Regions from separate parts of the Brevibacillus sp. HB1.2 genome, predicted to be linked through region 4. Evidence: riboswitches for the same ligand, from Rfam matches in the RefSeq annotation. Region 4 holds a riboswitch; each other region holds the start of a gene.
The links. A riboswitch is a leader RNA that binds a small molecule or an ion and turns the genes downstream of it on or off. The one in region 4 is predicted to bind cobalamin.
Positions count from the first base shown of each region.

Region 1 (7,295 bases), on a different contig from region 4:
ATACCAATCCCTTTTCCACGGAAGGGAAAGGTTTTCCCTTCATCCGCTGTGTAATTGTAGCCAATGTCGAACTGTTGTAATTCGGTCAAGGTATAATCTCTCGTCACACCGGTTCCATTTGTCCGACAGTCGAGCGTCCAGTCATGAAACACGGCGAATCGATTGTCTTTGGTCCATTGCACGTCGAGCTCGACGATGTCCGCGCCTGCATCAAAAGCGGCTTTCATGGAAGGAATCGTATTTTCCAGGTACGGGTGTTCCGGTGGATAAATCCGTTCTGCCGTACAAGTTTCATTGGTGATGTTCTCCATATGAAAGGTTTGTGCCATCCCGCGGTGAGCAAGTAAAAAAGGCTCCCCTTCTGGCTCTTTTGCAAGATAAGAGCTGTTACCCAGAAACAGGAATGCGATGATAAGCAGGGGAATCCAGATGCGTTTTCGCTGGAACCATCTCTTTTGTAGTTGATCTCGTTGTTTTGACATGATGGGATACTGCCCCTTCCTTGTAATACTGTGTTCATTGTAGCAAAACGTAAGGGAGGAAGGTACAACCTTTGGGAGTAGTGCTAGGGGCTTGGCATCATTCGAAAAGACTGGCACAATAGACGGAAGATAAGATGTATCCATGCGAAAGCAAGGGGAGGTTCCATGAAAATCGCATTACACCAAATCGCTTATCAGATCGGCATGCACCCAACCGAGATGGCGAAGCTTGTCTACGAGGGTGAAATAACAGGAGACGTACCTGACCGCAATCCGCAAGCGAAGGATGCTTGGGTGGATTTGCACTCTCTGCGTAACTTCATTCAATGGCGATATGATCAAGGGCAGATGGACCAGATGTTCTATGATAAAGCTATGCGTCACCTGAACAAAGCAATGCCAAAAAAATAATCAAATTTGGAGGAGAAACATGCAAAACTCTATCATTTACTGCATGGTACCAAAAGCATATTGGGAAAAGTGGATGGACAAGGATCACTACTTACCGCGCGATTACGAGCAGGAAGGCTTTATTCACGCGACAAAAGGGGACGAGCTGCTTGAAAAGGTAGCAAACCGCGTCTACGCACAGTTTGACGAGGAGTTGTATGTACTCGTTGTCGATGAAACCAAAACGACTTCGGAAGTCAAATACGAGGCAGCGAAGGATGGATTGCTGTATCCGCACATCTATGGACCGCTGAATCAAGATGCAATTGTGGATATGAAGCAATTGAATCGGATAGACGGCCAGTGGCGTCTGGGAACGTCCATCCGCTAATCTCTACCAGTTAAACCATTTGAGTAGCGCAAGCACTTCTTGGCGCTTGGTCTCAGGTAGCTTGTCGAGTCTGCGCAAGAGTAGATCGATTCGCATGCGCTGTTCCACTTCGGATATAGGTACCTTTTGCCCCTTCACCCATTGTCGTTTCAGGCGGACGGGATCTGTATCAGAGATGATCCGAAGCAGCTTTCTTTCCAGCAAATCTAAGGAAGCCATAGGGGAAACCCTCTTTTTCGTTTAATCCGTTTCTTCTATTATATCACGGGTACATAAAGAAACCATGATTGGCGCACAATGGTAAAGGTGTTGCATATAACCCTTTGTAGGAGGCGTATCGATCATGGCGAAGCCGGATGACCGTTCTGACAACGCAGAAAAGCTGCAAAACATGATTTCTAATACGGAAGAGAACATTCGTGAGTCCGAAGCTTACCTAGCGGCTAATGCTGGCGAGATTTCCGAGGAGGAAAGAACAAACCTCGAAGCGAAAAATCAGCGTCGTGAAGAAAGCATCGAGGGATATCGCGCGGAAATCAAGGATGAATCTTCGCAGGCTTAACCTTACTACCAAACGTCTGGCGCCAACTATGCGTCAGGCGTTTTTTCATTCTATTGGGCAAAAGTGTAACAAAACATGATTTGTTTTGCGAAACATGGTAATCTGTAATGGTACAAATTGAATAAGAGGAGAAAGACTTATGAAGCGACCAGAAGATACACGCGTCGTTGTCGGCATGTCCGGCGGAGTCGACTCCTCCGTGACGGCTTACCTGCTTAAGCAACAGGGATATGACGTCATCGGCATCTTCATGAAAAACTGGGATGATACCGATGAATTCGGCCACTGCACGGCGGAAGAAGACTTCCAGGATGTCCGGCGCGTCTGTGAACAGATCGGCATTCCATATTACACGGTAAACTTTGAAAAAGAATACATGGATAAGGTATTCCAGTATTTTTTGGATGAATATAAACGAGGCCGTACACCGAATCCGGATGTCATGTGCAACCGTGAAATCAAGTTCGGCGAGCTTCTTGCCAAGGTCATGGATCTTGGGGCGGATTATATTGCCACCGGCCATTACGCGCAGGTCAAGCACATTGATGGCGAATACAAACTCATTCGTGGCGCTGACAACAACAAGGATCAGACTTACTTCTTGAATGTATTGGGCCAAGAACAGCTTTCCAAAACGATGTTCCCGATTGGTCATCTCCCGAAACCTCAAGTAAGGGAGATCGCAGAGAAAGCAGGACTCTATACTGCGAAAAAGAAGGATAGTACAGGGATCTGCTTTATTGGAGAGCGCAACTTCCGTGAGTTCCTGCAAAACTATTTGCCTGCCAAACCAGGAAATATCGAGACCGTAGAAGGAGCAATCATCGGCACGCACGACGGACTGATGTACTATACATTGGGTCAACGACAAGGCTTAGGAATAGGTGGAGGTCATGGCACGAGCGGACAGCCTTGGTTTGTTGTAGACAAAGATCTGGAGCGCAATGTCCTGATCGTAGGTGAAGGCTCTGATCATATTCGTCTGTACTCGAAGAGCCTCTTGGCAACCAACGTTAGCTGGACGAGTGATAAAAAGCCTTCCGAAACATTTACTTGTACAGCGAAATTCCGTTATCGCCAGCCAGATCAGGGAGTAACTATTCACCTGCTAGAGGACGGAAACGTGGAGGTCATTTTTGACCAGCCGCAAAAAGCAGTAACACCTGGTCAGGCTGTCGTCTTCTACGATGGGGAAGTGTGCTTGGGTGGCGGTACGATTGACAAGGTACGCTTAGTTGATAAAGAGAACTAAGATAGACGGGGGAAGCACTCGGTGGATGCTACGAAAAAATCAAAAGTGATTATCGTTTCGTTTTTGGCGGGAGCGGTTCTCTTGGCGATCATCTCTTATTTTGGGATGGCCTCCATGGGTAAAGAGCATATGGCGACGATCCAAAACGTCATCAAGGAGAACGGCGGGGCTGTAGTTGCGGGTGGAGTGACAGCGGTTCCGAAGGAGGAAAGTCCTTTTACCAATAGCGGAAAAGGCAATACCATCTACCGAATCTACTATACGAAAGATGGACAAACGTTGACGGCTTGGTATCGTGCTGATAACGAATCCTCTATCAAGAAAGAGCCGGAAGCTTGGATTCTGCCGTGAAAACAAGGATAAACCTGACTGGGAGAGTGAAGGCAACACATGACCCAATATGCTGGACTGCGTGAACTAGCTGAACTGATTCAAAGACTCGAGCCAGAGTTAGCGGGTGCACAATTAAGTATTCTTGCTCATGAAAATAAAGAGGAAATCGCAACGCAGTTAGTGGAAGGACTAGGGACGAAGGTTCCTGTCCAACATAGCTCCGGTGAATATGCGAATCATTTGGCGGTGTTGCGGGTAGGAGCGAACAAGTACACCTTGGCGCAAGATTGGAGAGAAGTGTACATCAGTGAAATCAATTACTGTGCGTGTCGCATACCTCCAGGTGCCCATGGATTGTTGGTTCGCCATATCGATTATCCAGGCGTGATTTATGATGTCTCACGAAAACTGGCCGAACATCAAATCAATGTTTCCAAGTTGAATGTATCACGTGAGCAAAAAGGGAAGAATGCCCTGCTTATCTCTGTGACCGATGAAGAGATTACACCGACGATTGTATCTGCCATCGAAGAGCTGCCCCAAATCACCAAAGTGTTATCTCTACAGTAAGCGAGTCATGATAAACAAAAACTGCCCATTTTTAGCGGGCAGTTTTTTTCGTAGCGAATTTGAGTCCTTGGCTAATTAAGACTGGCAAGACGGACGAATGATTTTCGTCAGCAAATTCTTTAAAGGAAGCCTTGATTTGACCTTTGCCCATGGACGACAATCGTTCGATCATCGCCAGAGATTTTTCTTTGACTAAGAATCGCCCATCGTTTTCCAACTCCCCGATGGTGAGGAGTGCATGGACGTCGAGGTCATCTGTCAGCAGGCTCGGTAATTGACTCTCCTTCGCAAGCAGTACGCTCTCATTCCAATGGATCGAAGGACTGCCAGCTATATAACGCTGAAAAGCGTGTGGTCTCGACAAAAGTACATGCAAGACAAACAAGCCACCTAACGAATGTCCAAAAATCGCTTGTTGCGTCCGATCGATGGGGAAGTCGTTTTCGATACTCGGCTTGAGCTCCTCCTCTAAAAAGGTGAGGAACTGCTCTGCTCCCCCCATCTGAGGCCAGTCGGCTCCTTGTGGGTTGCCAGGAAGCTCTGTGACGGGAACTTCATACGTGTAATCAAAGAAACGGGCAGGATGGTACGGACCGTCCGTTGGATACCCAATCCCGACGACGATAGCAGGATACACGCCAGTTCGTTCAGGGCCACGTGATTGTATTCGTATCGCTTCGGTCATGGTTGCAAAAACAGAGTTGCCATCTAGCAAATATATGACGGGAAAGCCTGATTCCGGAGGGGGATCGGCAGGTATACTTACAAAAATGTGATAGTCACGCTCTTGATAAGTCATGATTTTACTGTAAGAACGAGGAATGACGACAGGTTGATAGTCGGTGCTTTTCATGAGGGCTACTCTCCAATCTTTCCAACGCTAACCAACGCACACAAAATCTATTATATGAACGAGAACCAGAGATTGGCAATAGCCGAAAAAGGAGAATAGTTAGTTTTCGAAAAGAGCGCACACTGAGCTTGACTCCTACGATATATTGAGGTAAAGTAAGTTTTACCAACTACATATTGATGCGGTGAGGTGTTTACCAGCCAGATTTGGTAGACTTAATAGGGAAGTCGGTGAGAATCCGACGCGGTCCCGCCACTGTAATGAGAGAGTTCCATTTGCGAAAGAATGCCACTGATCTTGAGGGATTGGGAAGGTGAAAATGGAGCGATGATCCTAAAGCCAGGAGACCTGCCTAACCGCTTGCACTGTTTAACCTACGGGAGATAGGGAAGTGTTCGAGCGCGCAATTCGTATTGGCGAATTGCTAGATGGAAGTCATCACGCGCATTCGGCATGTAAACGTCGGATGCGCTTTTACTTTGGCTAAATAACATACATACAGAGTAAAAATAGCAGGGGATAGGATGAGGGACATGCTAATCGCTTATGATTCAAAAACAGGAAACGTCCGAAGATTCGTCAACAAAATTAATTTGCCACATGTGGAAATTGATCAAGATATGGTGCTAGACGAGCCATTCATTTTGATAACATACACGACGGGATTCGGACAAGTGCCGGAGAAGGTGGCGACGTTCCTGAAGCGAAATCATGTCCATCTGCGGGGAGTATCCGCCAGCGGTAACCGCAACTGGGGAACCAGCTTTGCCAAAAGCGCGGATACGATCGCGAGCCAATATGGCGTTCCGGTGATTTCTAAATTTGAACTGTCCGGTACCGGCCGTGACGTGGAACAATTTACGAGTGGGGTGGCAGCAATTGCGGCATATTGAATTGAACAACGAACTGATGCAGCGTGGCAATGACGGATTTTATCAACTGGAAAAGGATCGGGAAGCGGTTGCGGTCTTCATGGAAGAAGTGCAGTCCAATACGATGACTTTTGGCAGTGTCAAAGAGCGCATGGACTATTTGATCGAGAATGACTTCTATGAAAACGTCTATGAAACATACACTGTTGAGCAGGTCGATGAAGTTTACCGTTTGGCCTATGACGCTGATTTTCAATTTGCTTCGTACATGGCTATCTCCAAATTTTATAAAGATTACGCGTTGAAAACGAACGATAAATCGATGTACTTAGAGCAGTATCCAGACCGGGTGGCCGTTGTGGCACTGTCCCTTGGACAAGGTGACTTTGAGCTCGCTAAGCGTTTGACAGTATCCATGATGGATCAACGCTTGCAACCAGCGACACCAACCTTCCTGAATGCAGGCAAAAGCCGCCGTGGAGAAATGGTCTCCTGCTTCTTGCTCGAAATGGATGATTCACTGAACTCCATCAACTTTATTTTGGGAACTTGTATGCAGCTATCCAAAATTGGCGGCGGTGTGGCCGTGAACTTGTCCAAGCTCCGCGGACGAGGAGAGCCGATCAAAGGCGTCGAGGGCGCAGCAAAAGGTGTTATGCCCGTTCTCAAGCTGTTGGAAGATGCGTTTTCCTACGCAGATCAAATGGGGCAACGCAAAGGCTCGGGTGCAGCGTACTACAACATCTTCGGTTGGGATATCAACGAGTTTCTCGATTGCAAAAAGATCAATGCGGATGAAAAAGCACGCATCAAAACGTTGTCCATCGGCCTGATCGTACCAAACGTGTTCTACAAGCTGGCTGAAGAAAATAAGCCATTGACTGTGTTTGCTCCGTACTCCGTGTACAAAGAATACGGTGTTCATCTGGATGATATGGACCTCGATGACATGTACGAGGAGCTCTTGGCAAACGATCGCATCAAGAAAAAGACCGTGATGAGCGCACGCGAGATGTTGACCAAAATCGCGATGATTCAAATGGAATCGGGCTATCCGTACATCATGAACAAAACGAATGCGAACAACAACCATGCACTGAAAGATCTCGGTTCGGTGAAAATGTCCAACCTGTGCACGGAAATCTTCCAGTTGCAGGAGACTTCGACGATCACCAATTACGGCGAGATGGATATCATCCGTCGCGATATTAGCTGCAATTTGGCATCGCTCAATATCGTCAACGTGATGGAACGCAAAATGATCCGTGAATCCGTCCACGAAGGAATCGAAGCCATTACAGCCGTGAGTGACATGACGCGTGTAGAAAACGCTCCAGGCGTTCAAAAGGCAAACAGTGAGCTGCACTCAGTAGGTCTCGGTGCGATGAACCTGAACGGTTATCTGGCAAAGAACAGAATCGCCTACGAGAGTGAAGAAGCGAAGGACTTCGCTCGTACGTTTTTCATGATGATGAACTTCTACTCTTTGGAAAAAAGCATGGAAATTGCCAAGGAAACAGGCAAGACCTTCTTGGGCTTTGAACAATCGGAATATGCAAAAGGCACTTATTTTAACAAGTATTTGACGAA
Region 1 is NZ_JABMIU010000007.1:8,265-15,559, reverse strand. It holds gene HPY28_RS17250 (glycerophosphodiester phosphodiesterase family protein) at 1-482, opposite strand, end outside; gene HPY28_RS17245 (hypothetical protein) at 648-893, shown strand; gene HPY28_RS17240 (DUF952 domain-containing protein) at 913-1,263, shown strand; gene HPY28_RS17235 (hypothetical protein) at 1,267-1,482, opposite strand; gene tlp (small acid-soluble spore protein Tlp) at 1,607-1,825, shown strand; gene mnmA (tRNA 2-thiouridine(34) synthase MnmA) at 1,965-3,077, shown strand; gene HPY28_RS17220 (hypothetical protein) at 3,099-3,428, shown strand; gene HPY28_RS17215 (ACT domain-containing protein) at 3,468-3,980, shown strand; gene HPY28_RS17210 (alpha/beta hydrolase) at 4,012-4,833, opposite strand; cobalamin riboswitch at 5,004-5,203, shown strand; gene nrdI (class Ib ribonucleoside-diphosphate reductase assembly flavoprotein NrdI) at 5,367-5,726, shown strand; gene nrdE (class 1b ribonucleoside-diphosphate reductase subunit alpha) at 5,713-7,295, shown strand, end outside.
Region 1: it holds a riboswitch for cobalamin, as region 4 does, so the genes downstream of both, nrdI (class Ib ribonucleoside-diphosphate reductase assembly flavoprotein NrdI) here and HPY28_RS25485 (energy-coupling factor ABC transporter permease) in region 4, are expected to answer to the same signal.

Region 2 (7,295 bases), on a different contig from region 4:
ATTGGTGATCATCTCCATGACCGCTTTCTCATTGTCTTTTTGGATTTTCAACGACAAGGCCAGGACGAAATACGCCTGGTCTTCTTCCATTTCCAACAAATGCAGACGGGCTGTACCACGGCGTTTGGCGTTGAAACCATCGATCACATTTGACAGGCCCTTTTTTGCCTGCACTTTATACTTTGTCGCTTCCCTCCAGGAGGAAATAACCGCATCGTACAACGAAAACGTCAGGATGAAATGGCTGGCGTAATCCTTCGGGTCAAAAGGCTCCGGTCCCATCTGCTTCTCATCCGCTGGTATGACAACGAATGCTTTGTAGTTGCTAAAAAACGGATCGCTCATGGCAGGTCCTTTCCATCGATAGTATCTGTGTTGGTTAGTATCCACTAGGAAAGCAGGATATTATGTACAAAAACGGTCATAAACGTTCAAAAGGCCAAGTCGACATGAAAACCGACTTGGCCTTTTGCTTGCTTTTGTATAGGCATGTTTTTCAACTGAATATCTACTCATTACCGGTGGGTCATCGAGACACTTCCATGCCCGTGCTCCTCTTCCATGACCTCCATTCCTGCACCATGATTGACGGTCCAGGTGATGACTTGGCTGGAAATGACAACGGCCAAAATGGTATACATCATCTCTTTCATTGGTACGAACCAGAACGACATGCAAAGCACAATGACGTCCAGTAAAAGAAAGACCGTACCAATGGACAATCCCGTGTACTTACTGATCAACAGGGAGAAAATATCGTCTCCACCTGTCGCAGCTCCATAGCGCAGAACCAATCCGGTACCCAGTCCGGTCAGTACACCGGCCAAGACAGACGCCAGCGGCATCATTCTGCTCATATCCATGACAATCGGTGAAAATCGTTCAAACAAATCGTAAAATACGGTAAAAGCAAGTGATGCAAAAATCGTGTCCCAAATGAACTGGCGGCCTCTTACTAACCAGGCAACCAAAAACAGTGGGATATCCAACAAAAGCATCACCATCGCTGGCGACAAGTCAAAGGCGTATTTCGCCAATAACCCCAAGCCAACAAACCCACCTTCAGACAAATGGTTCTGAAAGTTAATGTGATAATACGCAAAAGCAAGTAAACAAGCTCCAAACAAAATCATACTGTAACGCTTAGATAACTGCAGCGCTCTCCTCATCACGGTTTCCTCGCATTTTTGTCGGTTTAGGCACAGACGACCAACCGACTACCGAGGAACATCGAAAGTATAAGTCGCTACTCATACAAAGGGCCTCGCTTTCGTAGTAGGTTAGTCGCCTTCAGTGACGATCGACTACTACGAAGCTAGATGTAGGAGAGGTCAAAACGTTTCCAGATCGTCCTATGGGGACGCATGGTATCCTGATCCCTTCCATGGCTTTTCTTGTATTATATCACAAAAAAGGTGAAAAGACGATTCGAAACCGTCTTTTCACCGAGTTAAAATCGGAAAGCTTGTCCTTTTAGCTCAACTGGAATCCCTGCTGTGACAAGAAAAACTTGATTGGCAACGGCTGCGACACGTTGATTCATCAAGCCCGCCAAGTCACGGAACTTACGGCCCAACGGGTTTTGCGGGACGAGTCCATCGCCTACTTCGTTTGTCACCAGTAAAACTGTCCCTGGGTAGTCTTTTAGCTTTTTGACCAGCCTATCCACCTGCTGGAGCACTTGCTCAAACGTCTGCTCCACTCCATCATGCAACAGCCAATTGGACAGCCAAAGGATCAAGCAATCAACCAAAATCACTGTCTGCTGTTCTTGTATGTTTTTTTGTGCCCCGAGCTTCGCGAGCCACTCTGTCAATGCTTTCGGCTCCTCGATCGTTTGCCAAGGGAAGCCAGACTGCAAGCGGCGGTCTCGATGGTGCAAGATCCGCTCTTCCATTTCCTCATCCGTGATTTGTGCGGTCGCAATGTAAACACCCGAGGAGCCCAAATGAGCCGCGTATTTTTCGGCAAACGTGCTTTTTCCGCTGCGTGCTCCGCCTGTAATCAGTACGATCATGCTTCTTTCTCCTTAAACAACCTCTTATACTTGCGATTGCAAAATAATTTGCGGCAAATGATGAACAGGATGCTCCATGACAATCGGTCTGGTTCCGTATACAGCCTCTATTCTGTCACTTTGCAAGATGTCTTTTGGTGCGCCAACGCTTATCTGCTTTCCTCTGTGCAGCATCAAAATACGATCGCAGTATAGGGAGGCTAGATTCAGATCGTGCAGCACAGCGATGACCGTCACCTGCGTCGTCTTTTGCCATTTTCGCACGATGTCCATGAGTTGAATCTGGTACCCGATATCAAGGTAGGTCGTGGGTTCATCGAGCAACAGCACCTGAGGTCTTTGGATCAATGCCTTCCCCAAAGCTACCCGCTGCTTTTCCCCACCACTCAACTGATCCAGTGTGCGCTCTTCCAAATGTTCAAGACCGAGCATCTGTACGATTTCATCAATGAGCGATGCGACATCCTGCTTCTCTTCCCCTAGCCAATTTTGGTAAGGAAAGCGCCCCATTTCCAACACCTCTCGGACACGAAAGCCGACTGGCGGCAGACCCTCTTGCTCCAGAACAGCCAGTATTTTGGCAAGCTCTTTGCGTGGATAGGAATGAAGCTTTTTCTCTTGAAGCAAAATGTCTCCTGCATCTGCCTTAATGACACCTGAAATCATTTTCAGCAAGGTAGATTTTCCGCTTCCATTTGGTCCGATGATGCCAAAAAATTCTCCCTTGTCCACGCAAAAATCGATGCCGTGCAAAACAGGCGTATCCTGATACGATTTTTGCAAGTTGCGCACATTGATCATTGCAAACGTTACCTCTTCCTAAAGCGTTTATTTTGCTTCAATAAATAGGCGAAAAACGGTGCTCCCAGAAATGCTGTCACGACACCGAGCGGGATTTCTGTTGGACTCAGCAACATTCTGGCAAGAGTGTCGGCCCACAGCACGTAAATACCACCGCAGATCGCAGACATCGGCAGTAAAATACGATGGTCAGGACCAACCAGCAATCGAACGAGATGCGGTACCACCAGGCCAACGAACCCAATAATTCCCGCGATAGAAACCGCCGCTGCAGTCAGGAGGGTCGAAACGACCAGAACCACTAACTTCGTTCGATCCACATGGACGCCGAGATGCGCAGCCTGCCGCTCCCCCAACGCAAATAGGTTTAAGGAACGCGCATAGCTCACAAGCACCATTCCACCTATGACCAAGTACGGAATCAAGACGTACGTAAAGGCCCACCCTCGAAATGACAGGCTGCCCATAAGCCAGAACACGATCTCATTTACCGTCTGGTCGGATAGCGACACCATAAACGAAACGAGCGAGCCGAGAAAAGCCTGCACCACGACACCAGACAAAATCAGGGTCTCCGTTTGCAGCTTTCCTTGCGTATTCGCGAGTCCGAGTACGATCCATAAACTGAGCAATCCTGTAAGAAAAGCGACGACAGGCGTGCTCCATGCACCCAAAAAGGTGATTTGCAAGCCAAAAAGGATCAAGAAGGCTGCTCCGACAGCAGAACCCGATGCCACGCCCATCGTAAACGGATCTGCAAGCGGATTGCGCAAAACGCCCTGAAAGCCCGCTCCCGCAAGTGACAAGCAGGCGCCAATCAAGACAGCCAATACAACGCGTGGAAAACGAACCTTCATGACAATTTGCTCAGATGACTCCGGCCACGTTACGGTGATCCACTCAGACAAGCCAGGGATTTGATGGAGCAGGATGAGCCATACTTGCGAAATGGGGAGTTGTGCCGCCCCCATCGAGATGCTGATAACTATTGATGCCAGAAGGACGAGACAACTAACTCCTCCCCATATGAACAATCGTTTCTTCATTTTATTTCACCAAGTCAGGGTAAATCGCCTTGGCTACTTCGATTAAGCCTTGTGTAATACGCGGACCAGGGCGAGACAAAATATTTTGGTCCATGCCAAAGATTTGTTTTTCACGGATCGCCTTCATTTTATCCCAGCCATTGCGACTCGCGATCATATCCTCTAGCTTGATGCCCGTCTTTTCATCGGTAATTCCGCTCGCATACAAAATGACGTCTGGATCGTTTTGCAAAATCTTTTCTTCACTGATCGGATTCCACCCTTCGGTGTCGGAAGCAATGTTTGTTGCTCCAGCCAGCGTGATGAGTTCATCCATGAATTCGCCTTTTCCGACTGTCCAGCCTGGGGAAAATTCCAGATATACCTTTTTCTTCTCTTCCGGTTTTACATTTTTCACTGCTTCTTGAACGTACGCGATGTCTTTCTTCATTTGCGCGACGACTTTTTCGGCTTGTTCCTGTGTGTTCGTGATAACTCCCATCGCCAAAACATTGTTTAGGATGTCATCCATCTTTGTCGGATGGGTAATATAGACTGGCATTCCGAGAGATTTGAGCTTGTCAGCCACTGGCTTTTCCATCGAAATCCCACCGACGACCATATCCGGCGTTTGAGCGAGAATGGCTTCTTCATTTGGTTTGACAACTCCGCCAATTTTCGGTTTTGCCTTCGCCGCATCTGGATAATCATCATAGTCTGAGACAGCTACGATCCGATCTTCCAAGCCTAATGCGAACAAAATCTCTGTCTCGGCAGGTGATGTAGAGACGATTCGCTCAGGAGCTTTTGCAAAGGTTACTTCTTTTCCTGTTGCATCCTTGACGGTCAATGGATACGTTGTTTGTTTTGCAGGTTGCTCGGCCGTATTCTCTTGCGGTGCTGTCTGCGGTGCGCTTGTTTGTCCCCCTGGTGCTGGCTGGCTGTTATCGTTACCCGCACAACCTGCGAGGCTAGCCGCAACTAGTAGTGGGATCATGAATCGCAATGAACGTTTCATATGTAGAACTTCCTTTCTGCATGTCTGATTGACTGTTCCTTCCAATAAAAAAATCGACCCTTGCTTCCATTCGGAAATCAAAGGGTCGGCACCTCAGGGCAAACAGACAGGATGGTCTGCTTCCTGAAATAGGCCGATCCTTTCCGCGAAGGCAACAGGCACTAAAACAAACAGGCAGGTCTCCTGGCTTACGGCTGAGGAACGAGCCGATTTACAGTGGCGGGACCGCGTCGGATTTTCACCGACTTCCCTTTTCACCCGATCTTTTCGTTAAAAAGACGAGGCACCTATTTGCTGTTACGTTTGAAATTGTCACAGTCCATGACTCATCCTACATCATAGCATTCCTTGGATGAAAAAAGAATGACAAACACATAAGCCAATACTTTCTTGCCTGCTAAAAATGAAAAACGCCTGAACAAAAGGTTCAGGCAAATGTAAAGCTTTTGGCAGGCTATTTCCCTCGTTTGTCCAAATAATCGAGAATGCCCATGGAGCATACTTGTAAATCGAGCTTGAGTACTTCGAATACTTCGTGGTCACTGCTGATTCCTTGTGACTGTAGATGATCCGAAACTCGTTCAAATAACGTAAGAGACAGCTCATCGTATGATTGTCCAGCAACAAGCGCTGTCTTTCCTTCCGCCACAAACACGGGGAGCCACTCGCGTATTTGGCGGTACACGTCATCTACCTGCTCTGACATCCCAAAATGACCAAAGTAAATGCGACTCAGCTTGTGCGCTTCAAAACGGCTTAGAGACGCTAACATGGCATCCGGGTCAAACTGATTCGGCGAAGTAGATGGCAGCACGAGGTGTATGCCATCCTTTTTAAGCTGTGGATAGAGTACACCTGCCGTATCACCTGTGAACATGCCGCGGCTTACTGGATCGTAGATGCTGAAGTGATGATTGGCATGCCCTGGCGAATCCAGAAACTCCAATACGCAATTCTCTCCGATCTTTAGTGTATCTCCATCCCCACGAATCAAAATCCGTTCCTCGAGAACAGCCTCAATCGGATCAAACAATCGATCAAAATCATCATGATACACCGCTCTCGCGCCTGCGATCAGTCGGCTCGGATCTATGAGATGACGTGCACCTTTCGGGTGGACAACGACCTTTGCGTTCGGACAATCCTTCAGAAACAGTCCTACTCCTCCTGCATGATCCAAGTGAATGTGCGTCACGATGATGTATTTGACTTGTTCCGGCTTATAACCGAGCTTGGCGAGACCGGCCTTGATGTATGGGACGGAGGGGCTTGGTCCTGTTTCTACCAATGTGAGCTCCTCTTCCGCGATCACATACGTCCCCGTGCGTTCCGCCCAGCCCATATCGAAACCGTCTATTAAATGGATGCGTTCCCCTAAGTAAATTGGCTCTGTTGCTTGCATGTAAATACTCCTCCTTGTCAAAAGTCTCGCGTTGCCATTGTGTTGGAATATTTACACTTTACCATCTATTTTGTAGGGATTGGGGATGAATCACACAAATTCTTCATATTTTCATGATAATATGAGGGCAGCAAAATCGATTCCATTATCTGGAGGGGTGCAAAAATGGGTCAACTTTTTTCTGAATTACGACCTGAGCATGAGAAATTTATCAAGAAGCAACGGATGTTCTTTGTTGCCTCTGCTCCAATGGACACAAATGGTCACGTGAATCTTTCACCGAAAGGGTACGATTCTTTTCGCATAGTATCGCCTACCGAGGTCGCCTATTTAGACCTGACTGGAAGTGGAAACGAAACCAGCGCTCATCTGCAGGAAAATGGCAGGATTACTCTCATGTTCTGTGCGTTTGAAGGCCCCCCTCTCATCATGCGCCTATTCGGCAAAGGAACGGTTATTCTCCCAGATACGCCTCGGTGGAATGAGCTCGTAAAAGACTTTCCGCTTCTGCCCGGCGCTCGTCAAATCATTACCGTCAACATACAGGAAGTAAAGACCTCTTGCGGCTGGGCTATCCCTTTCTATTCCTATTCAAAAGAACGCGACACCCTTCAGAAATGGACCTTGGCGAAAGACGAGCAAGAACTGCTTGATTATCAAAAGGAAAACAACGTAGTAAGCATGGATGGATTGCCAACCCCATTGGGGCAAAAGCTTTTTCCCGCAGTAGGTGGGGATAACTAAAAGGAAAACGAAAAGAAGCTGCCCTCTCGCAGCTTCTTTTTTTAAATCTCTTTACTTACTCGTATAAATGACCACTGCATCTTTGAGAAACTCGGCAACACCAGGCTGTTCCTTGTCGTAATAGGCCGTGAAGCGCGGGTCTTCGACGTACATCTGGGCAACACCTGCGTGCGCATCTTTGCTGTAGCTGTCCCAATAAAAGCTCAGCCATTGACGGTGAAGATCCGCTGCTTTTTGCGCCAATTCATGAGCAGGATCACCTGTCGCAAAAGCCTGTACCAACGTCTC
Region 2 is NZ_JABMIU010000002.1:475,978-483,272, forward strand. It holds gene HPY28_RS07225 (hypothetical protein) at 1-345, opposite strand, end outside; gene HPY28_RS07230 (YitT family protein) at 516-1,172, opposite strand; gene cobU (bifunctional adenosylcobinamide kinase/adenosylcobinamide-phosphate guanylyltransferase) at 1,451-2,017, opposite strand; gene HPY28_RS07240 (heme ABC transporter ATP-binding protein) at 2,042-2,818, opposite strand; gene HPY28_RS07245 (FecCD family ABC transporter permease) at 2,827-3,864, opposite strand; gene HPY28_RS07250 (ABC transporter substrate-binding protein) at 3,866-4,861, opposite strand; cobalamin riboswitch at 5,018-5,167, opposite strand; gene HPY28_RS07255 (MBL fold metallo-hydrolase) at 5,316-6,263, opposite strand; gene HPY28_RS07260 (pyridoxamine 5'-phosphate oxidase family protein) at 6,429-7,007, shown strand; gene HPY28_RS07265 (MerR family transcriptional regulator) at 7,059-7,295, opposite strand, start outside.
Region 2: it holds a riboswitch for cobalamin, as region 4 does, so the genes downstream of both, HPY28_RS07250 (ABC transporter substrate-binding protein) here and HPY28_RS25485 (energy-coupling factor ABC transporter permease) in region 4, are expected to answer to the same signal.

Region 3 (7,295 bases), on a different contig from region 4:
TTCGATGAGGAAATCAGAAGCTCCATTAACCACCCGCGGCTGCTCGTAGAAATCAGGGGCGCTGCTGACGAGTGCGAACAGCTTGACAATCCGTGTGATTCGATCCAAATCACCAATCTCGCTTTTCAAAATGGCTAGCAGATTCAGAACCGTGACCTTTGCAGCCTCGTAGCCCTGCTCGATCGTCACATCCGATCCGAGCCTGCCTAGATATATCGGGTTTCCATTTACATAGCACCCAGCACCGGATGTATAAATGACATTGCCAGTCTGTACACATGACACATAGTTCGCCATGGTTGGAGGAACTGGCGGCAACTCATACCCTAACTCTTTTAAACGCTGCTCTACTTTGGACATAAGACCATCACCTCGTCATCAATTTCATCCCTTTCTTTAACCATACTATTCTGTAAATTCTTCTTCAACAATTTTTTATATGATAAAAAATTTATTTGAAATCCATATACTGTAGCCTTAACAAAAAAGGACGCCGACTAGGCATCCCCTTATGAAAATCACAGAAAACTCAACTCCGCCCCTATCCGTTGGCTCCACTCATTACCTTCTGGATAGATGGTTTCACACGGATCGCTTCCGAGTAGAAATACACATGTCTTTTGCCTGTAATGGGATGGGTCGTCACTTCTGTCTCTACGCCGAAAACATTCCGAATCAGCTGGGGTGTCAAGACTTCCTCCGGCGTCCCTGAGGTAACGATTTCCCCCTCACAGATCACGTACAGACGATCACAGTACATCGCTGCGATATTGAGATCATGCAACGAAGACAAGACCGTAATTCCCAGCGTTTTGACCAGATCCATGACCTGCAATTGGTATCGAACATCCAAATGATTCGTCGGTTCATCAAGGACAAGAAACTCAGCTTGCTGCACCAACGCTCTGGCAATCAGCACCCGCTGCTTCTCCCCACCCGATAAACTGAAAAAGCTGCGATCGGCATATGTATGCATCCCTACCCGCTGTAGCGCATCTTCACAAATTCGAGCGTCTTCTGCGTTATCGGACTGAAACAGCCGTTTATGCGGAGCACGTCCCATATTCACGATTTCGGTTACCGAAAAATCGAATTCAACAGAGGACTCCTGCCGTACTGCCGCCATTCGCTGAGCGTTTTGACGTGAGGTTAACTTATACACGTCGTCTCCATCAAGCGAGATCCATCCCGAACGCGGCTTCAATACGCGATAAATGCTTTTTAGCAATGTGGACTTCCCACTGCCATTCGGCCCGATCAGCCCCACAAACTCTCCAGAGCGCACCTCCAGACTGACGTTGCGAAGGATTTCCTTTTTCTCCAGTTCGACCGATATATTCTCCACCAACAAATTCATCGTCCGCTACCTCCAAAGGAATAAGAACTCCGCAACATCAACCAGATAAAGAATGGACCTCCACACAGCGCTGTCAAAATACCAATTGGCAGCTCTTCCGGTGCAAATGCGAGCCTGGCGACTACATCTACCCAGATTAGAAATATCGCGCCAAATAAAGCGCTGACAGGAAGAACACGTCTGTGATCTGATCCGACCATCACACGGACGATGTGGGGCATCATTAATCCGACAAAACCGATTGATCCCGCGATGGACACGATTACCCCCGTGAGAAGTGCCGTGATCACCAGGAGAAGCTTGCGGAATTGTACCGTATTAACCCCCAATGTCCCCGCTGACTCCTCTCCCATCAGCATCGCATTCAACGAGCGGTATTGGGCCATTAAGACGATGAGACAGATGACGACAATCAATGTAGGAATAGTCAGGTACTCCCATTTCCCGCCAGCCAGACTTCCACTTAACCAAAACAGGACCGTCCCAATTCCATGCTCATTCGGCGCTGAAAAGACAAGGAGACTGGTAATGGCAGACAAGATCGCAGATATCGCAATTCCAGCCATGAGCAGACGTACCGTCGAGTTTTGTCCTCCGATACGGGATAGCGTAAAAATGAGAATGATTGACACAAGGGAGCCTGTAAAAGCGCCAAAGGATAGCGCATACTGCCCGTACATGCTGAATGCTCCGAATATAATGACCGAGGTAGCTCCAACGGAAGCACCTGAAGATACACCTAACACATACGGGTCAGCCAGGGAGTTGCGAACTAACGACTGGATCGCTACTCCCACGACAGACAGACCTGCGCCGACGATCGCCCCCAAGAGTACACGCGGAAAGCGAATATCCCAAATAATCGTTTGCTCCCCTTTGGACCAATCCACCTGAATCCATTGGGTCAACATCGGAATTTTTGATAAGGCGATTTTCCATACCGTTGTCGGCTTAATTTCCACTGAACCCAAGGTAACTGCGAACGTAATCGAGAGGAAGAGTCCGACCAGTAGAGTAATGATGATATAAGGTAACTTGAACTGTTGCAGTGCTATTCCCTCCCTTAAAAGGGGTGTACTCTATTTGAATTTATCCGGGTAGAGTCCTTCCGCCAAAATTTTTAGCGCAATCGGTGCTCGAACGCCTTCAGAAGCCGCGGACAATGGCAATACCATTAGTCGTTGATTTTTAATCGCCGGGATATCCGCCAGTTCTTTTTTGGTCAAAAGGAAATTGCGTTTTTGCTCAACGGTTCTATCACCGTAGTCTACGATAATAATCACGTCAGGATTGCGACTCACTACTTGTTCCCAACTGACCTCTGCCCAACCCTTTTGAATGTCATCAAAAATGTTCTTACCACCAGCAGTCTTGATTAAGGACGTCATGTAGTTGTTGGCTGCTGTGAATGGTTTATCTTCTCCGTTGTCGTACACGAATACTTTAAGCGGCTCGTCCACTTTGCCAATTTTACTAATCGTTTGATCCAATTCACTCTTCATTTTATTAATCAAATCATTGGCTTTGTCTTCCACACGAAAAATGCGTCCAATATTCGTAATGTCTGCAAACACATCGTCGATTGTCGGGCCAGGCATGCTAGAAGACGCTTGCAGATACGATTTGATGCCGACCTTTTCCAAATCCTGCATCGATCCTACACCCTTTTCGCCGAAGCCGCTTTTCCATCCGGCGTACACGAAGTCTGGGTTCGCTGCCAGCAGCACTTCTTTCGTAGGATACTTGTCAGACAGTACCGGAATCTTGTCGTAATCTGCTTTTAACTCTGGAAGGATTTTATCGTCTAGGTATGCAGTTCCGACCATTTTATCAGCCAGGCCCAATGCCAGCATGATTTCGGTAACGTGTTGGTTCAAAGTCACTGCACGCTCAGGTGCTGTTGGATAGATCATTTCGATGCCATTATTGGTTAGTGTTACAGGCTTGCTCTCTGCTGCTGGTGCAGCCGTTTGTTCGGTTTTGGCTGGAGCCTGTGTTGTCGTAGTGGAGCCGCATGCCGAAACCAAAAGCATAGCAGCTGTCATGATACCGAAAGCTAGTCCTTTCATTACTGCATGTGGTTTGTTTGTCTTCAACATCTGTAATCCCCTTCTCTGTATGTATATGATGAGTTGAACGAAATCCTCCACAAAAAAAGCACCCCCCATTTCAATCGGGAGGTGCATGACAAACGTAGATATAGCTATAAGCAGGCACAAAGGCGCCGTTTCATAGGCTGTTTCCACATCTGCCCCATCCTCGTGGGTCGATTGTATATGATCGCATGGCAGGTCTCCTGGCTTACGAATCAACACACCCAGCTACCTTCCCATTTTTTGTCTCGCAAAAAACAGTGGCTATTCGCTAGTTGCTCCTCGTTACAGTGGCGGGACCGCGCCGGTTTCTCACCGGACTTCCCTTTTAAGCTGACGGCATATGCCATCTAGCACCATTCGATACGTATTCAATTTTACGATTTATTCATTCATTGATAGTAGTCAGTTTTTTCGGGAACTGCGTGAGAATTTCAACGCCCGTTTCCGTAACCAATACATCGTCTTCAATCCGCACTCCGCCTACACCTGGCAGATAGATGCCTGGCTCGATCGTAAAGACCATCCCTGGACGAAGCACTTCTTGGTTCTGGCTGTGAACAGATGGATATTCATGTACATCCATCCCAAGTCCATGCCCAAGACGGTGCATGAAGTATTCTCCGTAGCCTTTTGCGGTGATGACATCGCGAGCGGTTTTATCCAAATGCGAAAAAGTCACACCCGGACGAATCTCAGCAATGGCCGCTTCGTTGGCAGCCAATACTGTCTCGTAAATTTCTTGAAGCTGAGCACTGATCTCGCCTACAGCAAAGGTACGGGTAATATCGGATACATATCCGTTGGCTGCTACCCCGATATCAAACAAAAGCAAGTCGCCTTCTTGCACCTGGCGCGTTCCTGGTTTCCCGTGTGGCAGTGCCGACTTCTCCCCTGCTAATACCATGGACGTAAAGGACGGACCTTCGGCACCCAAGCGCTTCATCTGGAATTCCAGCTCAGCTACGATTTCTGTCTCGGTCATGCCTGTCTTGACTTTTTTCAGGGTCTCCCGCAAGGACTCCTCGACCAACTGAACAGCGTGCTTCAAACGCTCCACTTCATCCGCCGATTTGATCAAACGCATTTCACGCAGTGGCTCTTCCACATCTACATAGCTCGACGCCAGAACAACTTGTCCAAGTGCTTCATAGCGCTCGACAGTCATATGACTTTTTTCAATACCGAGCTTCGTCAAGTTCGCTGGCAACACTTGCTTGAGGATTTCATAGGGGTTTTGGATATCCGTATGTGTATGGATATCTTGAACGAACGAAGCCTCTGCGGCTGCCTCACGATCAAGAGCAGGTACAATCAAAGAAGGTTTTCCCTCAGCAGGAATAACGAGACCCATAAAACGTTCATGCGGGTCTGTAAAAAATCCGGTCAAATAGTAAACGTGCTTAGGAGAGGTAATCAACACCGCGTTCAGCTCTTGCTCTGTCAAAAACGTGTGGAGCTTCGAAATGCGCTCTTGAAACAACTTCTTCACCCTGCTTTCACCAATTATTCTATTGCGAGAATACCACTTCCCCATCAAAAAAAGAAGAGTTCAAATGAAAAATCTACTTCATATCGGACAACCTAAGGGTGGGGTGAAAATGAAAATGGAACAAATACTCGTCCATCAGGATGGCAAGCAGTTTGCTTTTCACATATCGGGAAAAGGCCAGCCGTTATTGTGTATCCATGCGCCATGCATCGGCTCTATCAATTTTGTTTATCAGCAAACACTCGCAGATACATATCAGATCATTGTCCCTGATTTGCCCGGACATGGCGACAGTTCACCGATGGAGAAGCCCTTTTCCATTGGGGAGCTGGCAGAACAGCTCCATAAGCTTGTCCGGTCACTCGGCATTGAACGTCCCTTTATTTTGGGGTACTCCCAAGGTGTTTCCATCGCCCTTGAATATTGTCTTCGCTATTCGGATGCTGTAAAAGGCGCCATACTCGTGAGCGGCTTTTCCGAAGTGAATGACCTGTATTTACATGGACGATTTTGGATGGCACAGGCAATGTCGATGCTTCACGGAGTCCCTCTTCTTGCCCGTTCGATTGCTTCCTCACATGTCGCTGACCCAGAAATGCGTGAAAAATGGACGGTACAGGCCTCCAAAACAGATCCCACTAGCCTGAAATACCTTTACGCTGCCGGACATCGTTATCATTGTACGGAGCGTCTGGGCAACATTCAGCTTCCGATTTTACTTGCTTATGGCAAACAAGATCAACGGATGCACCATTATGCACAGATGCTTACTATGAAATTGCCAAAAGCAAAACTCGAGATGATCCCTAACGTGAAGCATCAAGTCATCACGAAAGCTGCTCCTGCTTTCAATCAGTTGTGCCGCACCTTCATGGAAGAAACATAAAAAAAGAAAAGACAGAAGGACGGGTACCTCCAGCCCTTCTGTCTTTTTGCGTTTTGACTAGCTCTTCATACGCGGGTCGAGTGCATCGCGCAAGCCGTCCCCGATTAAGTTAAAGCCGAGAACTGTCAGCATGATAGAGAGCCCCGGAAAAATAACAGTCCATGGTGCTTTCTGAATGTACTGACGTGAATCAGCAAGCATTTTTCCCCATTCTGGTTCTGGCGCTTGTGCTCCCAGTCCGAGAAAGCCAAGTGCAGCTGCTTCGATAATCGCTGTTGCGATCCCCATCGTCCCGGTCACAATGATTGGTGCGAGGCTGTTCGGCAAAATATGCTGCATGATAATCCTGGAATTTTTCATCCCAATTGCCCGTGCGGCCATAACGAATTCTTCTTCCTTCAAGCTCAATACGCGGGCGCGTACTAACCGTCCAAATGTCGGAATGTTAATAATCGCAATCGCAATCAAGGCGTTTTGCAAGGAAGGACCCAAGATGGCAACAACAGCGATTGCCAACAGAATACTAGGAAAGGCAAGCATAATATCAAAGATACGCGAAATGATCGTATCGATCCATCTGCCATAGTATCCTGCCAAAAGACCGAGCAAGGTTCCCGCGAGAACGGAGCCAATGACAGAGAACGTCCCTACCCACAAGGAGATTTGTGCCCCATAAATAACGCGACTAAATACATCGCGACCATTGTAATCTGTTCCAAACCAGTGCTCTTCGGAAGGTGGCTTGTTTTTCATCACGAGCTTGCCTTCGTCGTACGGATACGGAGCAATCCATGGAGCTAAAACCGCCACAACAATGAAAAACAAAATAATCCCGAAGCCCACCAACGCCAGCTTGTTTTTTCGTAGCGTTCTCCATGCATCCTTCCAAGGAGAGACGACTTCTTCTTGCTTCACTTTTAAAGGTACTACTTGTGCTTGTGGTTGTAATTGTGGTTGTGCCATGTCTCTTCGTCCCTCCTTAGCGATATTTGATGCGTGGATCGATATAGGCGTACAGAAGGTCGACCAAGAGGTTGATCAGGACGAAAATGGTCGCGATCACAAGGATACCGGATTGGATAACCGGATAGTCACGGTTTCCAATGGCGGTCACAATATAACGACCGACACCTGGCCATCCGAAGATCGTTTCTGTCAAAACAGCTCCACCCAACAGCAACCCTGTTTGTAAACCAATTACCGTCAAGACAGGGATCATCGCATTCTTCAGTGCATGCTTGTACACCACCCAAAACTGTGCTAGCCCTTTTGCACGAGCGGTTCTGACATAGTCGGCACGCATGACTTCCAACATGCTCGATCGAGTAATACGCGCAATGATCGCCATCGGGATCGTACCTAACGCGATTCCTGGCAGGATCAAATGCTTGATGACTTCCCACAGCTGATCCCAACTACCAGCGATCATCGTATCCAGTATATAAAAGTGCGTAATGGCCTCTACGG
Region 3 is NZ_JABMIU010000003.1:622,402-629,696, reverse strand. It holds gene HPY28_RS11125 (RidA family protein) at 1-360, opposite strand, end outside; gene HPY28_RS11120 (heme ABC transporter ATP-binding protein) at 542-1,357, opposite strand; gene HPY28_RS11115 (FecCD family ABC transporter permease) at 1,354-2,412, opposite strand; gene HPY28_RS11110 (ABC transporter substrate-binding protein) at 2,437-3,456, opposite strand; cobalamin riboswitch at 3,627-3,826, opposite strand; gene HPY28_RS11105 (M24 family metallopeptidase) at 3,839-4,933, opposite strand; gene HPY28_RS11100 (alpha/beta fold hydrolase) at 5,052-5,828, shown strand; gene HPY28_RS11095 (ABC transporter permease) at 5,886-6,791, opposite strand; gene HPY28_RS11090 (ABC transporter permease) at 6,808-7,295, opposite strand, start outside.
Region 3: it holds a riboswitch for cobalamin, as region 4 does, so the genes downstream of both, HPY28_RS11110 (ABC transporter substrate-binding protein) here and HPY28_RS25485 (energy-coupling factor ABC transporter permease) in region 4, are expected to answer to the same signal.

Region 4 (7,295 bases):
GAATCGGAGCTTCTGCCAGCTCTCTCAACCCGAATGCATCCAGCACTTTTTCTACCTTTGCCCGTATGACTTCCGTAGGCAGCTTCTGATTGCATAAACCGTAGGATATATCTTCTGCGACCGTACTTGCGATCAGCTGATGCTCGGGATCTTGAAAGACCAAGCCTACCTTTTGCGTCATCTCTTGTCGTGCGGCTCGTTTGTAGACAAGCGGTTTCCCCTTCCACAGCACCTGTCCCTTCTGTGGCTCGATGATCCCGTTCCCATGCAAGAACAAGGTAGACTTCCCACAGCCGTTTCGTCCCAAAAGGACACATTTTTTCCCCTCTGGAATCCATAAGGACAGCCCAGACAGGACGGGTCCCCGCCCTCCTGGATACGTGTACTGCAAATCGATGAACTCCAACAACCGTGATGTCATAACTACCAACCTCCTGTCCACCACTCAAGCAGCACCAGCAGCATACAGCCTGCGATTGACTCCCACTCATAGCGTCGCGAACGAGCATGGGTATGAAACGCGAGCACCTGCATGCTCTCCCCGAAGCCTCTAGCCGCCATTCCTTTATGCAAGGCTTCGTATTTGCGCATCGCTCTGACAAACAATTGCGCAACGAGAACCCCTGCATCCCGAAGCGTCGCTCGGAAGCCGCGATGACCTCCACGCGAACGTTGGGCAATCCAGAGCTGGTGAGAAATTGTTACTAACACAAAAATAAACCGATACATGATCATTAATAAATCAGTCACAAGGACAGGCATACGAAGTCGGCGAAACACCTGCAAGATTTCGGCAAACGGCACGGTAAACAAAATGAAGGCAAAGCAAGATAAGCTCGCCATGGTACGCCAAAATAAGATCCAAACTTTACTGAATGATGACGTCGGCACATAGAGCACATACGAACCCAACTCCCATGCTGCCGCGACCTGGACCTGTACTTCGCCTGCTTTCGCCCCTTCTACCAATAGGGCAGGGAGCCCCGCCGCGAAAAACGAGAGCGACACGATCATAAAGGCACAATAGATACGGACAGGTATACGGGCATACACCACTACCCATACCGTCATCCAAACAACGACGGCCATCTGCATCCATACATGTCCCACCAAGACGAGCAGTAACAATGCACTCGCCAGCAAGAGCTTATGAGCTGGCGGCAGACGTTTCAGCCTGTTTTGATAAGAGAGAGAATCAAGCTGCAGCCCGTTCATTTTTTCCGCTTATCCAACCGACCTTTGTACAAGCCCACGGCGTAGCCAACCACTCCCGCTCCCAACGCCGCCTGCACCGCAAACAATAGGCTCTCCGTCTCTCCCCCTGGCGGTTCTATCAGCGGCTGGAACCACGGTTCGTAGTTCGGAGCAATTTCCTTGATCGCTTCCTCCGCCACGCCGTCTGCGCCGCCAAATTCCGAATCCTGCACCAGCAACAGTGGGACAATCGCCAGTACGATTACCCCCAAGAGTAATAGCCAGTTCCATCCTTTTTTCACAGCGATTCCTCCCGTTTGAGCAAACGAAGCTGTGTAAGCTCTTTTGCGTTGTAAGATAACAACCAGTTCCAAACAAGAACGGTCAACAGACCTTCACTGATTGCGAGCGGAACTTGCGTGAATGCAAAAATTCCTGCGAATTTGGCAAACGAGGCCAACACTCCACCAGATTCAGCTGGAAATGCGAGTGCCAGTTGAATCGAAGTCACCACATAGGTAGCGAGGTCAGCCAAGGCAGCCGCCGCAAAAACAGCCAGACGCTGGCTTCCGCGCACTTTCATGATCACTCTATAGATTCCGTATGCCACCAGTGGTCCTACTACTGCCATGGATACAGCATTTGCCCCTAGCGTAGTCAAACCTCCATGTGCCAAAAGCAAGGCTTGAAACAAGAGCACCATGCTCCCTAACACAGACATCGCAAAAGGCCCAAACATAATGGCGCCAAGGCCCGTTCCAGTCGGGTGAGAGCTGCTGCCTGTAACTGAAGGGATTTTCAGTGCAGATAAAACAAAGGCAAACGCTCCTGCAACACCAATAAGGAGCTTCATTTCGGGATGTTCTTTTACAATCTTGTTAATCGAGCGAATCCCAAGAATAAAAAATGGCAAGAAGACAGCCCACCAAAATAAGGCCCAGGATAATGGCAAATACCCTTCCATGATGTGCATCGCATGTCCTGTCTCTGGTTCATTGAGCAGGAAATACAGGACAAAGCCCGCGATCATCAAACAAGTAGATACGAGACGAGATCGATTCATGTTCCTTCCTCCTTCACTGACTTTCGTTCTTTTCCTACAAACAAAAAAATCCCATCCATCAATGGACGAGATGTGCACACAAAACAACAGACTGACATACAGCCTCATTGCCTCGTATTCACCGCTCCTTTCCGCGAAGGTTTTGTGGGTGTGGCTACTAGGTAGGTCTCCTGGCTTCCAGATCCATACGCTCTTTGTCCTTCCCCATACAAAAATGAGTGGTTTCCTTCTCAAAGAGAGCTCCCTGGTTACAGTGGCGGGACCGCTCGGGACTTTCACCCGATTCCCTGTTACCCTTTATGCGTCACATAAAGGCACCTAACGCCGATCATATGAAGTTGACAGACAATTCATGTTTGTCCCACATCATTATAACGGATCACTACATAAATCGGAAGAATATAAGCAAAAACGCATAAGCCGATGACCCTCTACAAACGGAGCCATCGACCTATGCGTACTTGTTCTATCTATTCTTTTGCGTCTACGCCAATTACTTCACTAATATGTTTAAAACCATCGCGCTGCATGAGCTTGAGTAGCTTTTTGTTAATTTGCTTGGCGATACCTGGGCCTTGATAAATCATCCCCGTATACACCTGAACGAGACTGGCTCCTGCTCGGATTTTCGCGTAGGCGTCTTCGCCGTTATAAATGCCCCCGACACCGATGATGGGTACCTTGTCTCCTACTTCTTGATAAATCTCCTTCACCCAAGCAGTGGAACGCTCCGTAAGAGGTCTTCCGCTCAAGCCGCCCGCTTCCTCGGCAAAACGATGTCCGGAAACCGCCTCGCGTGACAGTGTCGTATTGGTAGCGATAATTCCGGCAATGCCTTCTTCAACAGCAGCGTGAACAACATCGCGCATGTGCTCATCCGACATGTCTGGTGCTACTTTCAGCAAAATCGGCTTTTTCTTGATGGAACGTGCTTCCATTTCGGTTGCCTTTTCCCTTACTGCACGCACCAAATGACGCAAGCTCTCTGTCTCCTGCAAGTCACGCAGATTCGGGGTATTCGGAGAGCTGATGTTAATGACGAAATAGTGACCGTATGCATAGAGCATGTCCATACATTTGCTATAGTCGATGGCCGCCTCTTCATTCGGCGTTACTTTGTTTTTCCCAATGTTAATCCCAATTGGAACATCTGAGTATGCGTAATCGACCAAATGCTGGGAAGCCAAATACGCACCGTGATTGTTGAAGCCCATCCGGTTAATGACAGCTTGATGTTCCGGCAATCGGAACAAACGCGGCTTCGGATTGCCTGGCTGCCCCTGCGGTGTCAACGTCCCGATTTCCACAAACCCAAAACCAAGAGCACCCAACGCATGATAGACTTCCGCATTTTTATCAAAACCGGCTGCAAGTCCGACTGGATTCGGAAACGTCATTCCCCACAGCTTATTCTCCAACCGCTGGTCTTTTACCTGATAGATCATCTTCAGGATGCTTTTGCCTGGAGCAGAATCCTCCACCAGCCTTAAGGCACCAATTGTCTTTTCATGAATCTCTTCCGCATCATGCTGGAACAGGTATTTTCTTATGAGCTGATACATCGGCTGCACTCCTTACTCCGTTTCTACCTTTTTACCTCATAGTAGAATACCATACTTTTTCGGGCGGATGTAACCTTTATACGTTGATACATATTTCCAAGCAAGCAGGCAAATCCTAACAGCACCACCACGTACAGGGGGATAAGTCTTCATGAAAGTGGACGGAAAAATCGGGATTGGTCAAGCCATTATGGTGATGATGCTGACGATCGGCATTACGAACCACGTAACCGTCATCCCCCTCTTATTGAGTAAAGCCGGAAGAGATGCTTGGTTGAGCGTGTTGCTTGCTGGTATCCCTTTTTCCTTCTGGGCGTACTTGCTGTTTGTGGTTAATCGAAATATGAAGCAACGTTCTTTGCATGAATGGCTCGCCCAACGCTCTGGAAAAATCGTCAGCCATCTGTTACTCATCCCCATCATGGTCTGCCTGTACATGATGGCCCTAACCAATCTGATCGATACCCAGACATGGACGACCGTTAACTACTTGCCTCGAACACCAGAGTGGGTGACCGCCTTAGCCTTAATGGGACTATGTATACTCGCTGCAATTGGTGGAATAACCTCTGTAGGAATCACAGCAGGAATCTTGCTGCCCATCGTGGTTATGCTCGGATTTTTCGTCGCTTTTGGCAATATTCCTAAAAAGGATTATAGTCTTTTGATGCCACTTTTCCAGCATGGGTATCGTCCTCTTTTTCACGGGATGCTCTATGTAGGTGGCGGCATTTCAGAGATGTTCCTGCTACTATTGCTCCAACCTCACGTGCGTAAGCCATTGCGCCTCGTACACTTTTTGGTCATGCTCGGCATCACGCTTGTGCTGACACTCAGTCCGTTGACAGGAGCTATTGCGGAATTTGGACCAGTGGAGTCTGCACGCCAACGCTTTCCGGCATTTGAGCAATGGCGGCTGCTCACAATTGGAAAAGACATCGAGAACATGGAGTTTTTCTCCATTTTCCAATGGCTCGCTGGGGCTTTTATACGCATCACCATTTGCTTGTTGCTCTTGGGAGATTTACTCACGATCCGTAACCGAAAACAGCGCAACTTCATGATGATATTTCTAGGTGGAAGCATGATCGCCTTTACCAGCCTCCCCTACAGTGACATGCAGTTTGTATCCTTTCTGACGCACGTATACTATCCGCTTTACTTAGCCATTATCGTTGTGATTACTCTCGCACTCATGCTGGTTACTCTGCGCAAGCCATCCAAACAGGAGGGAATAGGCCATGACCCTTGAAGAGGAACTGCGGGAAAAATTCGCGCATTGTGCGGACGTCGTTTTTATGCGCACGGTCACATCCGAGGACCAGCCTGTATTGATGCTTTATTGCGAAGGACTGGCAGACGTTCGTCAATTACAAGATACGGCATTGCCGCAATTGGAGCGATTCCTGGCTATTGGTGATTTGCGTTCTCTGCCTCTTTTCCCGCTCTTCACGAACCCAGAGTTGTGGGTTGAGAGACTGTTTGCAGGAGATTTGCTGATTTTTATTGGTGACTCTCCTCCGTTTGCCTGGGACATCTCCAATCGTCCAGAGCGCACTCCTGAAGAATCTAATACAGAGATTTCGATCAAAGGTCCTCGGGACGGCTTCGTCGAGGATCTCTCCACGAACGTTGCTCTCATTCGCAAGCGCATGCGAACGATTACTCTGGCCTATGAGCCTTTTATTCTCGGAACGCGCTCGCGCACAAGAATCGGTATGATGTATATCACAGATGGGGTATCTGAAGATCTGGTAGAGATGATGCGTGAGAGAATACACAAATGCACCTCAAAAAAAATTGTGAACAGCGCCATTCTGGAAAAGATACTGAGCGACAACACTCACTCCCTGTTTCCATTGGTTGATTATACTGGACGCCCTGACTATGTCATTTACATGCTGCTGCAAGGTAAGGTCGTCGTATTGGTAGACGGCTCGCCCTTGGCACTCGTGGCACCTGTAACCTTACTCGAACTAATCAAATCTCCCGAAGACGATCAGTACCCTGTTACCTATGTATGGCTGGAACGCATGCTGCGCCTAGGTGGATTTTGGATCGCAATCTTTCTGCCTGGCTTCTGGATTGCACTATCCGCCTATAATATAGAGCAATATCCTTTTCAATTGCTCGCTACCGTTACGCAGGGAAGAAAAGGGTTGCCCTTTTCCGCGCCGATGGAGCTATTTCTCATCTTGTTCATTTTTGAGTTTCTACGTGAGGCAGGCGCCCGTCTGCCCAAAAACGTCGGGCAAACACTGGCACTGGTCGGTGCACTGATTATCGGGGATGCTTCCATTCGTGCAGGCCTGACTTCGCCTTCGATGTTGTTTATCGGCTCCCTTACAGTCGTTGCCTCCTTCACACTGGTCAATCAGTCATTAAGCGGTGCGGTAACCGTGGCTCGTTTCGCTGTTTTCTTCCTTTCCGCAACCATCGGCATGTACGGCTTTATCCTCGGGATGATTGCCATCGTATACTACTTGTCCACCTTGACCTCCTTTGGCAGATCGTATATTTTGATGGGTTCATCCAACTCCTTGTTTACACTGTTCATTGTCTTGTTCAAGTCCATGACCAGTTTTTTTCGGACGAGAGCTGCTAAGGGTGGCGATAACAAATGAAATGCATGCGGATTGCTTCTGCTATGCTGCTGTTGGCAACGACTCTTCTTAGCGGCTGCTGGGATCAGAAAGCCATTCAGGACCTTCGCTATTTATCTGCCATGGGCATTGATTACGTCAACAATGAGTATGTTATGTACGCCCAATCCACCGATCTGTCTACCGTCGCGAAGCAGGAGTCATCAACCACCCTTCAATCGCCACCAGCGACCATTTCGATCGGAAAAGGGAAAACGCTTCAGTCTGCCTTTGATAACCTGCAAAAAAACGCACAGGTACCTGTATTTCTAGGCTTTGTATCCTCCATCGTATTTCATGAGCGGCTCTTGCAAAAGGGCGTCATCACCTCCCACGATATTATGAACAGATACGGTCTGATTCGTTACACCAAGTGGGTATTCGGAACGCGGGAGCCGATTGACAAAGTGTTAAGCTCCCATTCTTTGGTCGGATTTTCTCCATTGGACTCTCTCTTGCATCAGCCAAAGGATGTTTACGAGCAGCGTTCGTTTATCGAGCCGATCCAATTTTTTCGGTTTATCTCGAGCTTTTGGGAGCCATCAAACACCGTGTTATTGCCAAACATCACGCTGTACGAGCGATCCTGGAAAGAAAATAACCGTTTTATTTCTCGTCTCTCCATCGATGGCATCCACGCCATACATCGTGGAAATTGGCTGGGTTACTTCCCCAATCGTGATTTAATGGGGATTCGGTGGATGAATAGTGACACGGAATTTGCTGGCCTCGTTGTGCGACAAAACAACACTCCCAAAGCAACCATGCGCATCGAGCATGTTGAATTGGACATCACTCCGATTACCACTGGAGAGCTTCCTCGTTATCAGGTCA
Region 4 is NZ_JABMIU010000015.1:119,726-127,020, reverse strand. It holds gene HPY28_RS25500 (energy-coupling factor ABC transporter ATP-binding protein) at 1-421, opposite strand, end outside; gene cbiQ (cobalt ECF transporter T component CbiQ) at 424-1,215, opposite strand; gene HPY28_RS25490 (energy-coupling factor ABC transporter substrate-binding protein) at 1,212-1,496, opposite strand; gene HPY28_RS25485 (energy-coupling factor ABC transporter permease) at 1,493-2,257, opposite strand; cobalamin riboswitch at 2,401-2,594, opposite strand; gene HPY28_RS25480 (quinone-dependent dihydroorotate dehydrogenase) at 2,728-3,819, opposite strand; gene HPY28_RS25475 (GerAB/ArcD/ProY family transporter) at 3,971-5,071, shown strand; gene HPY28_RS25470 (spore germination protein) at 5,061-6,443, shown strand; gene HPY28_RS25465 (Ger(x)C family spore germination protein) at 6,440-7,295, shown strand, end outside.